DNA from 3 places in the Paenibacillus sp. M2 genome. Region 3 is predicted to be linked to each of the others. Evidence: riboswitches for the same ligand, from Rfam matches in the RefSeq annotation. Region 3 holds a riboswitch; each other region holds the start of a gene.
What was found. Region 3 has a riboswitch for cyclic di-AMP ahead of ACETMN_RS10930 (C40 family peptidase). Riboswitches for the same ligand answer to the same signal wherever they lie in the genome.

Region 1 (4,545 bases), 2.3 Mb from region 3:
CCCGAAAAGTCACATCGCCGCCGTATGACTTCCGAACGACCAAGTCTCCGATATTCATCAACGTAATCACCTCTACCCCATCGTATGGGCAGAGACCCGGTTTGGTTCATTCAAATTTTACAGCGCTGCACGTACCCCTGCTTCCCACATTACGGTGCTGAGTGTGGCATACTCTTGCAGACTCAACGTCTCTCCACGTCGGGACGGTTGAATACCTGCCTGCTCCAGCAGAATGTCTGCCTGTCCCCGGTTATCCTTTGTGAAGAAACGTGCTTTCAAGTTGTTTGAGATTGTTTTTCTCCGCTGGGCAAAAGAAGCCTGTACCACTTCGAAGTAGTGTGCTTCATCCGGAATCTCCACTGGCGGTTGCTCGCGCACTTTCAGCTTAATGACAGCCGATTCCACATTAGGTTGCGGAATGAAGACCGTGGGCGGCACAATACACACAAGCTCCGGCATACTGTAATACTGAACTGCTATGCTTAGACTGCCGTAATCTTTTGATCCTGGTGCAGCAGCCATCCGTTCAGCCACTTCTTTTTGGATCATGACAACAATACTGTCTACCGGCAGCTTCTCTTCCAACAGTTTCATCATGATTGGAGTCGTTACATAATAAGGCAGGTTAGCCACGACACTGACTTTGTCCACGGATGCAAAATCCGTATTAAACAACTCAGCCAGATCAAGCTTCAACACATCCCCATGATGAACACGTACATTCGAATAAGGCTGCATCACTTCTCCCAGGATTGGGATCAAGCGCTGATCAATCTCTACGGCTGTGACAGGACCGGCTACCCGAGCCAGTCGCTCCGTAAGGGCTCCAATACCCGGCCCGATCTCTAGTGCGCCCTTGGACTCGTCCAGGTCGGCTGCATTAACGATTTTGTTCAGTATATTTTGATCGATCAGAAAGTTCTGACCCAGACTTTTCTTAAATGAGAATCCATGTTTTTGAATAATCTCTTTCGTTCGCTTGGGCGTTGCAATTTCTATCGTATCTTCCATGTCCTTCATATGCTCACAATCCTTCACGTTCAATTTGCGCTAATGCTGTAGAGAACTCTTCCCGTGTAATCTGAAATACACTGAGACGTTTGTGGAACTGCTTACCGTTACAATAACCGATGCCCAGCAGATTGCCCATCTCCATGCGACGTGCAGCAGCCTGCGGATGCACGATAAGTCCTGCCGCGATCAGGTCCTCCCAATCGATCAGACTCGGAGCACCTTCGTATGATGTATGTACGCGCGCCAGAGCATGACGGATCGCCTCTGGTGAGGCATTCTCCACCCCAATGTCCCCTTTGCGCGTTGCATCGGCTTCCGGAATGAAAGCATGCTTGCATCCAGGCACCTTATTCGCAATAATTTTACGAATGCGTTCGCCGGCATGATCCGGATCTGTCAGTACAATGACTCCCCGTCTCTCCTGAGCAAGCGCAATCCGCTTCAGAATGCGTTGGTTGATGGCTGATCCACCTGTTTCTATTGTATCGGCTTCCACGGCCCGACGGATGGCTACCGTATCATCACGGCCTTCCACCACAATGACTTCTTTTATCATGTTCCATTTCTTCCTTTCTAACGCAAAAAGAAGAGGAATATCCTCTTCTCTGCCAAACGGCGGGGGAGACTGAATTCAGACTCCTCCGCCGCATATTCCGCATGAATCATTCATGCAACTATTTTATAGCATTCCCATTTCAAAGTAAAACGATTTTAGTTCGCTTCCGGCTTCACCGGACCGATCACGTAGACCGTCTTGCCTTTCTTGCGTCCAAAATTCAGGGCATGCTTCACACTGTCATAATACACATCAATTTTGTTCCCTTTAATCGCACCGCCTGTGTCTTCCGCACGACGGAATCCCAGACCTTCGATATATACCCACCAGCCAATTGGAATGACTTTGGGATCAACCGCAATGGTGCGCCCTTCCGTTACACGAGTACCGGAAGCTGTTTTAGTTCCAATGCCAGGCTCTTCAGAAGAGTAGGCAGTCATGGATACATTTTTAAGTACTTTGGAGTATTTAAAAGAAGTCCCGGATACGGTAATCACTTTGCTGCCCGAGGCAGATGTTTTCTTCGAGTTCGTTGTTGTAGCCTTTTTGGTTGTTGAAGTTTGAGCCGATACGGTCTGAATCTCAGGTTCTTTCACGACCGGTTTTGCTTTGGTGCCGACAGCGATCACTTTATCTACACGATTATTCGCGACAGATTTGCGGACCATTTTTTTGGAGACCAATTCTCCATCCTGAAATACCTTTTCGATATGCTGCACAAGTTTGCCTTCTTTGCCGTTCACAACGACACGGTTATCCCCTTTGTACAAGCTAGGGTCAGCCGTTTTAATGACTTTGTAAGCGATCGGTTGCTCTACTTCGACTGTACGCTTTGTTACGCGCACTACACGGATCTTCATCTCCGCTTTGATCGCAGTTCCAAGCGCCGGATACACTTTATCATTACTTTCAACTTGAATACCTGATTTTTGAATTGCATCTTCTACCGATGAATCCGTTGTATACAGAGTCTTGGTGTCTCCGTCTGCCGTAATGTTAACTGGAACGGCCCGCTCAATAACAATTCGGTCTCCATCTGTAATTGCCCCGTTCATGGACATGGATACCTTATCGTGAGGGCTGACTGTGATCGACTGCTCCTCCAGCATTTCCTGAAGCATTCCTGTACGAGTCTCTACCACCTGAGCTTTGCCATCAATAACCAGTGAAATTTGTTTCCCGGCCTGACCGTAAACGACTAACAAGATCATGATTGTAAGCGCAATTGAGAAAATCGCGATCAATGCCATTTGACGCATGTTCTCATGCTTCCACCGCAACGCGAAAGACTTACTGGATGATCGTGACTCATGGGTCTCTTCTGGTTGGAATGTGCCCACTTCTCCGTCCTCCTTCATAGCCTCGCCGTCTAAAGTAATGCATGATGTCTTTGACGTGACTATACCAAATTTTCTACAGAACACAGATTGGACCAACATAATCCGGTTCTGCACCATGAATCAATCTTCGCAACATGATGTCATCCTCCTGAATACCTACCGTATGATGACAATATTTCTTTTATTCAAAAACAAAAAAGCCAAAGAAAGAGTGTAAGAGGAACTCTTTCGTGGCTTCCGAATGATTTTGAATATCGGAAATTCATGCACGAGGTTGCCTCTCTTTTTCCGCTTGCGAGGTTAGCTGTCGGGTTCGGGCGAAAGAGAGCCGCCCTATCTTGGGTCACCCGCTCATGGCGGACGCCCTTGAATTCACCCCGAGACCCAAAGAAGAAATCAAATACGGCTTCGCAGATCCCTTCGCTGCTTTTGGGTCAGCGAACGTTGCGCATCGGCCAAATACACCGATGTTTAAGCCCTATTGGTTCCCCCGCTCTCCGTTAACGGAGACTCAGCGAGACTGATTCATGAAAGTAATGTTGTTTCATCGGAAAGTGTCCCTTTGTTCATCCCCCGAACATCTGTCCAATTTTCCGCACAACAATTCACTGAAAAGATGATATCCTGTTTTGATGCATGTTGTAAAGCGTTGATCAAGTACGTTTTTCTGAATATTTGGTTAAAATATTGTAATATTCTTGATTTATTTGGATCAAAGAGCAAATTACCTCCTCTTACCTGCCTTTTTCGCCTCATTTGCTCGTTTTTTTAACGAATTCCAAATCGTTCCATGGCATTTTTGGTTGTTATTGCAGCAATTTCCTCCACCGAAATGCCTTTAATTTCCGCAGCTGCCTCTGCAACCAGACGTACATGCGCTGTCTCATTTCGCTTTCCACGATAAGGGTGAGGTGTCAAATATGGAGCATCTGTTTCAATGAAAAACCGGTCCATAGGAACCTTCTCCAGCACCTCTTTGGGCTGCTTTGCATTTTTGAATGTGATCGGTCCTCCGAAGGAGAGATGGAAGCCCATATCGAGACAACTTTTGGCTGTTTCCCAGCTGCCCGAGAACGAGTGCATCACACCACCAACTTCACCCGCTTTCTCTTCACGCAAAATTCTTATGATATCCTCATGTGCATCCCGATTATGGATGACAATCGGCATGTTTACTTCACGCGCCAAAGCAATTTGTTGTCGTAATACGCGATGCTGTATTTCTTTTGGTGATGTCTCCCAATGATAATCCAATCCAATCTCACCGATCGCAACCACTTTTTCATGTTTGCATAAAGATGCAATCCACTCCAAATCGCCGTCCTGCATTGTGATCGCATCTACGGGATGCCACCCTACAGCTGCATATATAAAGTCATATGTTTCAGCGAGTTTCATTGTGGTTGGAATTGTCTCCCGGTTAAAACCAATGTTGATCATGCGACCAACTCCTGCATCCACAGCACGCTGAATCATGTCCTCGCGGTCCTCGTCGAATTGTGGTGCATCCAGATGTGTATGTGTGTCGAACAGCATCATGTCTGTATCTCCCTTCATGTCGAAATAACGACTATCTTCTTTTTCAAAATCACATTTGTAAAATTCAATAATTCAATGACTCATACATAAAACATT
Region 2 (4,545 bases), 710 kb from region 3:
GTAAAAAAAATCCGTTCAACGCTCCTTCAAGAGAATCATTGTCTACTGCGGGCATGGCCCCTTCCCTTGGAGAAGCACATAGTTCCATGAAAGTTCCGCAGAATGCGTCATGGTGGAAGAAATTCCTCGCCTTTGTAGGCCCAGGATACCTCGTTGCCGTAGGTTACATGGACCCCGGGAACTGGGCAACAGATATCGCAGGCGGCTCGCAGTTCGGGTACACCTTGTTATCCGTTATCCTGTTATCGAACCTGATGGCCGTTGTCCTTCAGTCGCTGGCTGGCAAACTCGGTATCGTCACTGGACGGGATCTGGCTCAAGCCTGTCGTGAACGATTCAGCATGCCTGTTGTCGTGATGTTATGGATTCTGTGTGAACTCGCCATTGCAGCTACCGATCTGGCTGAGGTCATAGGTTCTGCTATCGCATTAAAGCTGTTATTTAACATCCCCATGTTATATGGCGTTATTATCACCGCAGTTGATGTACTCCTGATTCTTGTACTGCAAAACAAAGGTTTCCGCGCTTTGGAAACACTCGTCATTGTGCTAATGGCGACCATTGCCCTCTGCTTCGGGATTGACCTCTTCCTGGCGAAACCCGATATGGGCGGTGTTCTCCATGGTTTTGTACCAAATGTTGAGATTTTGCAAAACCCGGCCATGCTCTATATCGCTATTGGTATTATTGGAGCAACTGTGATGCCGCATAATCTGTATCTGCATTCTTCCATTGTGCAGACCCGTCAGATCGAACAGACCCCACAGGGCAAAAAAGAAGCTATTCGGTACTCGACCATGGATTCTACAATCGCGTTGACACTGGCCCTGTTCATCAATGCGGCCATCCTGATTGTATCTGCTGCTGTATTCCACAGTGCTGGTATGACGCAGGTTGCCGAGATCGCAGATGCCTATCATCTGCTGACACCTCTATTGGGTACTACGGTTGCAAGTACTCTGTTCGGTGTGGCGCTGCTAGCATCAGGTCAGAACTCTACCCTTACAGGTACACTCGCTGGGCAGATCGTTATGGAAGGTTTCCTGAACATTCGAATTCCGGCTTGGCTGCGCAGACTGGTCACACGTCTGATCGCCATCATCCCGGCGGTAATTGTGACAGCCATTGCAGGAGAACATGGCACAGAAGAACTGCTCATTTTGAGCCAGGTCGTGCTGTCGCTTCAACTGCCCTTTGCTGTGATTCCCCTGGTGTTGTTCACAAGTGATAAAAAAAGTATGGGTGCATTTGCCAACAAATTGTGGCTCAAAATCATCTCATGGGTCATTGCCGCGATTATCGTTGTGCTGAATGTATATCTGATCATTCAGACGATTCGGTTATTCTAATCTCGTTCTTATGAACTAAATCCTAAAAAGGCTGATCAACTCCGGTATTCTATACCCAAGTTGATCAGCCTTTATTGTTGCAATACAGCAACATGTTTCCTTTTATAATAAAACTCATACTCCAATAAATAACCATCTGAATCTAATCCTGATTTGGCATCAGTAAGGGCAGGAGTTGATCCAATGAATCCACAGTCCAATCCGCACGTTTGTCATCCGATAGTTCTGGCTGGAATCTTCCGTAACCCTGCATAATTCGAATCGTACGCATGCCCAGCTTCCGAGCAGGTATAATGTCGTTATCGATCCGATCACCGATCATGACGGCTTCCTCCGGTTCACAACCAGCCTGCTTCAAGGCCACAGCGTATAACTCAGGGTCTGGCTTGGACACTCCTTCTTCAGCCGAGCAGGCCAGAACATCAACATACTTCCGCAAGCCGTAGCTCTCCAGTCTCTCTTCCGTTCCAGGACTCTGATTGGCAATAATGCCAATGCGATAATACCGTGACAACTGCTGAAGAACGGAATCCGCTGAAGGAAAAGGACGTTCAAGATCTTTTTGGAATTTCAGCTTGTCCTGAATCTGTTTTTGGTGTCCCTCGTCTTCAACGAATGTGCGAATCGCCACTCTCATAGGCCATTGCTCATATTTCTGGTAACAGTTCGCGAACAGTTCGCGTACCGCCTCAATCTTCACCGGATACCCCAATGCACAGGCTTCGCGGACGAACTGTCCGATAATATCATCAACCGGCTCCCATTCATCCACCAGCGTATCTCCAACATCAAAAAACAACCATTTCAATCCACCTACATCCGGCACACCAATTCCTCCTTGTAAGCATAAAAAAGAAGACTCACCATCACGCATGAGTCTCCTCAAACTTCCGTTTATCGATACATTCAATTATAACAGGCACCTTACACCTGAGCAATCACAAGCTATGGCATTAACCATTGAGGAGAAAGCCAACTTCCCCATTGAGCGAATATACAATCCGGTCTGCGCCCATGCCCCGATAGATGCCCTTAGGATGACTCTGCTCCGTAATCACGCACAGGGATTTCGAAGTCCATGAACGACAGATCTGTAAATAACGACAGGTCAGATTCAGGCTGTTCTCGAAAATAAACACGTTACCTACGCTGCCCTGCGGCAAAAACCATTTTTGAGCTGCAGCTGTATTCATGCGAATGACATGTTCTACTCCGATTCTACGGAGTCTGCGCTCTTCCCCTGCACTGTTGGTTAGAACGGCAAACGGCATTTTTTTGTACATCAGCAATTTAATAAATTTGCGTCCTGCTTCATTTGGAGCAGTCACTAAAATCATCTCAGTATCCATCATTCGTTCCTCCCTTGGCGTGAAAAGACAACAAAAAAGAAGCGTGGGGGACCAAGGCCTCCCGAACGCTTCTTAAATAACCCATGGCGAAAACACCATGAACCAGCGTACGGCTTGTTGCCTCTCCCTTTAACGCTTACGAGGTTAGCTGACGGATTCGGGCGCGAGAGTCGCCCTATTTCCGGCTGTCACCGGAAAATTCACCCCATGAATGCCCACTGTCCTGGACAGCGCATTCCGTTGGTTCCCCCGTTTCCCATTCATCAATGAATGGAAACTCAGCGATTAAAACATCGTTCGTATATCTTAAGGTAAGATCGAACGATATTATCGTTTGTTTCGTTTTTCAAGTACAATTTAGTTTAAATTGAAATTACGTTATGAATCATACACCCCCGCCATGACGGTGTAAAGTCCTTACAGATCACCAAATCGGCAGATTTTTGCCAATACTCGTTTATAATAACGCTTACAATAAGGTTATACTCTATCCACCTCTTCAAGGCTATCTAATTCTCACTCTGACGAAAATCACTTCGCAATTCATTCACGTATTCTGCACAACTTGCCTGTTTTGATGCTTTTAACACCACATTAGTTTTGCAATATTTAATTGTAGCCAATATAATAGAAGATATAAGAGTAAATAAATGGAGGCGATTTAGATGACAGTCTACGATTACAAAGTGAATACCCTTCGCGGTCAAGAAGTTGAAATGTCCGACTACCGTGACAAAGTGCTCCTGATTGTGAATACGGCAAGCTCATGCGGCCTTACTCCTCAATTCAAAGGTCTGCAAGAACTGCAAGACAAGTTTCAAGATGCTCCATTTGAAGTTCTTGGTTTCCCAAGCAACCAGTTTGCACAGGAAAAAGGATCTTCCGACGATATTGCCGAGTTCTGTCAGATGAATTATGGCGTAAGCTTCCCAATGTTTGAGAAAATTGATGTGAACGGCTCAAGCGCTCACCCTCTTTTCCAACACCTTAGCACAGAAGCTCCTGGCCTGCTCGGCTCCAAAGCAATCAAATGGAACTTCACCAAATTCCTTGTGGATCAGAACGGACAGGTACTGAAACGTTATGCTCCCAAAACAACACCGGACAAGATTGAAGAAGATATCAAGAACTTACTTCAAAAATAATACACAGGCCACCCGTAGCCGTAAGGTAGAGCACCATTGCCTCGGTAATGGATGGCTTTTTTCCTCAACCCAGATGTCATACTGTTCGAAAAAGACAAAAAAAGAAGCTCTCCAATAACGGAAAGCTTCTTCTTCATCGTTCATATGATGCGGTCGAGAGGACTCGAACCTCCACGGGCATACGCCCACTACCCCCTCAAGATAGCGTGTCTGCCATTCCACCACGACCGCATGTCGTAAATAATCGGCAACAGAATTGATTATACCGGGTTCAGAACTAAAAGTAAAGTATTTTTAAATACTACTTTTTCAGCTAGGCATTTTCATCAAAAATCGCATAATCTCGTCATCTTTACCCATGAACTGCATATTATTAGATTTGATCTCCTCTTTTTCGGTAAGAGCCGATCTTGTTGATTCATTTATATATAGTCCTTCCTTCTATATAGTTCTCCCTGCACTCCACCACATAAATAACACAATAAGTTATATAAAATAACACAAATATTAAATTACAGATTTAATCCATTAAATTTCACGGATACCATTGACAAAAAGCGGACATTTATGGGAAAATAACTATCATATAATTCGGATTTATAAACATAAAGCAAACAAAAAGGATTATAAATGTCACTATAAGTGACATTTAACGAACACAGGAGGCGAATGATTGTGAACCGTGGGAATAAGCTGCTCGAT
Region 3 (4,545 bases):
GTAGCAATTAACCGTGGAACTTCGGCCACAAGCCAAAAATTCGTTCTGCAAAATGGTAATGCCTCCACGGTGTCCTCATGGATTACGGACAGCAGTCGCAACCTGGCAAGCGGGGCCTCGCTTAACGTATCCAATGGGGCCTTCACGGCACAGCTCCCGGCTCAGAGCGTAACAACGTTTGTTGCCAACATTACTGGCGGGAATAACGGCGGAAATACAGGTAGTGGCACTACTTATGAAGCCGAGACCGGAACAACTCTTACGGATGCTACCATTGAAACGATCTACCCTGGTTACACTGGCTCCGGGTATGTTAACTTCAATGCGATGACTGGTTCAGCCATTCAATGGAACGGCATTAATAACACAATTACAGGTACCAAAAACGTAAAGTTTCGTTATGCGCTGGAAAGCGGAACCCGTAACCTCGACATTTTTGTTAATGGAACCAAAGTCATCAGCAACGAGCCTTTTCCGGCTACGGGAAGCTGGTCCACTTGGGTTGAAAAAACAATACAGGTCCCCATGAACACGGGGACCAATACATTGAAAGTGGTTACCACTGGATCGGAAGGACCGAATATTGACAGCGTTAATGTTACCGCAGCACAATAAACGTTCCGTATGGCTAATGGAAGACATTTGCTGTACGTGCAGCTAAGCACTAACCTGTTGGATACTAAATCTAGTGTTAGTGTTATATCAAAAAAAGCAAAAAAAGACTCCTTAAGCTAACGCTTAAGGAGTCTTTTTATTAGATGCGGTCGAGAGGACTCGAACCTCCACGGGGGTTAGCCCACACGGACCTGAACCGTGCGCGTCTGCCAATTCCGCCACGACCGCATATTGTATCTCCGTGATCAATATCGGCGACAAGAAGTAATATATCATGTGGAATCTATCATGTCAACACTGAAAATAATAACAATAAAGCCCGAACCAGACGTCCATGTCGATTCAGGCTTTACCTTTAACTACTAAGAGTTTGGTTCATTAAAACGGAAGCATACTACAAATTACAGCTTGGAAGGCCAGTTGCCATACCATGCATACCCGCCTCTTCTTTCTTTATCAATATCACTTAATTTGTATTTAACTACCCCGTCACGACCAATAAAGATTGGTTTATCTGTTCCTATCTCATAGAAGCGTGCCCAAATTGGTGCTGCTTTGGAATCAGCGATAATTTTACTATCTCCATTAGCTCTTTCATATTTGTACCCCGTAATTTTCACCTTGTTAAACCAAGCCTCCGCTCCTTTAATGGATGCGGTAATTTTAGCGTTAGCAGGTCTGGTTTTCAGAAATTTAACAATCGTTACACTCTCTCCAGCTGTCAGCGATGGCACTTCGTAGATTCTTGCGCTCGCTGGTTTAAGGGAACTGGAATCATGTTGTTGTCCCCAAGCTGTCAGCTTACCACCTGAAACGACCTGTGTATTCAAAATCGCCTCCACACCTTTGGCAACTGAATTTTTACTACGGTTAGCAAGTGTGCTGTCTATAAACGAGAAATCACCTTTGCGTGCTGCTACTTCATCCAGCATGATCATTACGTTAATCATGGCATCATCATTGTAAGTGATATGCTTGTGATATCCGGAGCTTTGGTAAACTTGTGGCCATCCGCCGTTTGAATACTGCATGTTGATCAAAAAGTTAATCCCTTTGATTGCAGCTGTGGAGTATCGCGGATCATTTGTCTTTTTAAATTCCTTCGCCAATCTTCTAATTTCTGAGTATGTAGCCTTGTTGTCTATCGTGGACTTCGCCCACTCTCCACTTGTCTGTTTATAATCTTTTCTCCAACCTCCATCCGGCAGCTGGTTCTTCAAAATATCAGAAACACTCGCTGTAGTACCCGATGCATCCGCAGCAGATACCGTCCCTACAGGAAGAACTGCCGTTCCAACTGCTGAGAACACCATCGTACATGCCAGGACAAAAGTAATTATTTTCTTCGCTTTCAAATGTAACACTCTCCTATGTTCATTTTTATAAATCTTCCACTTCTACTTTACCTATGATATACGCCCTCAAACCTCCTTTATTTGTATTTATAGCATAATAAAATCAATTTTAATCCAATATGTGGATTGGATAATCAGATAATATGCAAAAAATCGATTTTTGTCAATATATGCAACTTAATGAATATAATCTCTCTAATTCTACATAACGGGATAGTTCTTTTAACTCATGACAAACCTATTTATTTATCCAAATTCGTCTTAAACGAATCATTAATGACGTTTTTGTCATGAATGATTCCCAAACTTGATCCCTTCTTTCATATAAAAACCTTAATTCCGCTAACATTGAGGTATTACGAAGGGTTTTAAATGGGTTTGACAATTACGCATTTATGCAATATAGTTTCAAATAGTTACAAAAACTTAATTATTCATTGCCGAGTTTCATGTTTGAAAACGGGGGAACCAATTTGGGTGAATTATTCTTATACATAGGAAATATAGGGAACCTTCTACCGAACCCTTAGCTAACTCCGTAGGCATCGAAGGGAGAACATTGATTTTGAAAAAACTGATTATCTCCATTTTTGGAGCAGCTGTATTATTTACATCCGGGGCAACAAGCACAGAGGCAAGCAGTATCAACTCCGTAGTGAACAACATGACAGGTATACCTTACAAATGGGGTGGCACGACTGTAGCCGGCTTCGACTGTTCTGGTTTTATGAGATATCTTTTCAACAAATACAGCATTGAATTGCCACGTACTTCTCAGCAGCAAGCCAAAGCAGGTACGCCAGTATCCAAGAGCAATGTTCGGACAGGTGATCTGGTGTTCTTTAATACAACAGGCAAAGGCATTTCACATACAGGTGTATATATCGGCGGCGGACAATTCGCTCATGCCTCCAGCAGTAAAGGTGTAAGCATCACGAAGTTATCGAATCCATACTTCAATGATCGTTACGTAACAGCACGTCGGGTAACTGGACAGTTTATGTATGATAAAATGTTAGGTAAAATGTAATTCACATACAAAAAGGCATCGGTTATTAACCGGATGCCTTTTTTTTTAACCATTTTTTGTCTTTAACTGCTTTCTTAAACAATGTAAAATGTTTTAGGAAATAAAAGGAGATGAGGAGAACAATTGAAAAAGTTAATGTTTGTTTTAAGTTTTGCTATCTTAGTGATAGGTAGTTTAGGATGCAGTAGCGAGAACGAAAAAGATTTTAGAGATGTTTCATGGGGTACCAAGATCGACAAAGTCATTTCAGCCGAAGAAAAGAACGGTAACTTGGGCTATGAAGAGGACGTACATAATGACCATGAGAAAAGTATCGAGTATTCCAATCTTGTAGTCTTGGGTAAGAAAGCAGATGCTAAATACGTTTTCACTGATTTATTAGACAATGATGGCATTCTGGAAATGATGGAAGAAGGAAGTGAATTATCAGAGGAATTAAATAACCCCAACACCACAGAAACAAGGAAAGAAGAGATATACAAAATAATGGACCAGCGCCTTGAAGAAATGGAAAATGCAGCAGATGCATATCCATTAGATGACTTTTTAATGATTGAAGCAAGTTACGATTTCGGCACTTTGACTAATAAGGATTCTGATGAAATTTTGGAAGAACTTACGAATAAGTATGGTAAACCAGAGCTTGAAAGCTACAATAACAGTTTTATATATAATTGGACCAGTGACCGATCAACGATTGAATATTGGACTAAATCATCATCGATTAAATATAAGGCACGCTATTCCATAATGGAAAAATTTGCGGACGTGGACAAATACAATAAAAAACTGAACAGTAAAACAAGTAAAGATGAACTTTAAAAAAACATGGTCATTACTCCTGTACTAAACAGAGTATGACCATGTTTTTTCATTAATTCAGCGCCTTCTGCACTCGCATCGCACCCTGAGAGAGGGCATGTCCTCCTCCAACAGCTCCGGCCACCGCAACGGTCTCCATAATCTCCTGATCTGTTGCTCCCTTGGCACGGGCTTCTTCTACATGGTAGAAGGTACATACCTCATTGTTGGCGAATAATCCAATCCCAAGCGCAATTAGCTGTTTTGTCTTGGCATCAATCACGCCAGGTTGGAAACATTCTCCGGTAAACTCATGATACGACTTCACCACACCTGGCAGTACATCGCTTAATGCTCCAATCTGATCCTTGTAGGCATGAACTTTATCATTCATCAATGTCATGGCTTGTAGCACACCCTCTCGGCTTATAGTTACAGATCTTCCTCACTGTACCTATCTTCTCTCCCGAGTGAGCCAATTATGCCAAGATATCATGGTAATTCCAAACATTTAAACGCTCATGGCTCTGCCATAATCATAAGCTATTACTCACTAAGTGGACTCTGGCGCGGCTCGCTGAACAGCTGATATTTGTAACTGCGATCCAGCTTAACTACACGTCGATTCTGACGTCGGATAAGTACCTGCTCGCCATCCCAGGCAACAACAATCCCGGTTACATCGTTCGATTCCAGCTCGTCCCGTACTACTCTAACTTTCTCACCTGACAGACGCAGGGCGTC

Region 1: linked by a shared signal. The riboswitch ahead of ACETMN_RS00150 (3D domain-containing protein) and the one ahead of ACETMN_RS10930 (C40 family peptidase) in region 3 are both predicted to bind cyclic di-AMP.
Region 2: linked by a shared signal. The riboswitch ahead of ACETMN_RS07310 (hypothetical protein) and the one ahead of ACETMN_RS10930 (C40 family peptidase) in region 3 are both predicted to bind cyclic di-AMP.

What each region holds. Positions count from the first base shown of each region.
Region 1 covers NZ_CP169648.1:31,758-36,302, reverse strand. The annotation lists gene yabG (sporulation peptidase YabG) at 1-58, opposite strand, end outside; gene rsmA (16S rRNA (adenine(1518)-N(6)/adenine(1519)-N(6))-dimethyltransferase RsmA) at 118-1,020, opposite strand; gene rnmV (ribonuclease M5) at 1,025-1,570, opposite strand; gene ACETMN_RS00150 (3D domain-containing protein) at 1,726-2,910, opposite strand; cyclic di-AMP (ydaO/yuaA leader) riboswitch at 3,184-3,437, opposite strand; gene ACETMN_RS00145 (TatD family hydrolase) at 3,679-4,449, opposite strand.
Region 2 covers NZ_CP169648.1:1,627,499-1,632,043, reverse strand. The annotation lists gene ACETMN_RS07320 (Nramp family divalent metal transporter) at 54-1,349, shown strand; gene ACETMN_RS07315 (HAD family hydrolase) at 1,492-2,175, opposite strand; gene ACETMN_RS07310 (hypothetical protein) at 2,303-2,698, opposite strand; cyclic di-AMP (ydaO/yuaA leader) riboswitch at 2,817-2,992, opposite strand; gene ACETMN_RS07305 (glutathione peroxidase) at 3,364-3,843, shown strand; tRNA gene ACETMN_RS07300 (tRNA-Leu) at 3,992-4,074, opposite strand; gene ACETMN_RS07295 (urease accessory protein UreF) at 4,519-4,545, shown strand, end outside.
Region 3 covers NZ_CP169648.1:2,336,282-2,340,826, reverse strand. The annotation lists gene ACETMN_RS10945 (carbohydrate-binding protein) at 1-615, shown strand, start outside; tRNA gene ACETMN_RS10940 (tRNA-Leu) at 760-843, opposite strand; gene pelA (pectate lyase) at 1,017-1,979, opposite strand; cyclic di-AMP (ydaO/yuaA leader) riboswitch at 2,399-2,530, shown strand; gene ACETMN_RS10930 (C40 family peptidase) at 2,536-3,000, shown strand; gene ACETMN_RS10925 (hypothetical protein) at 3,124-3,822, shown strand; gene ACETMN_RS10920 (carboxymuconolactone decarboxylase family protein) at 3,875-4,204, opposite strand; gene ACETMN_RS10915 (hypothetical protein) at 4,348-4,545, opposite strand, start outside.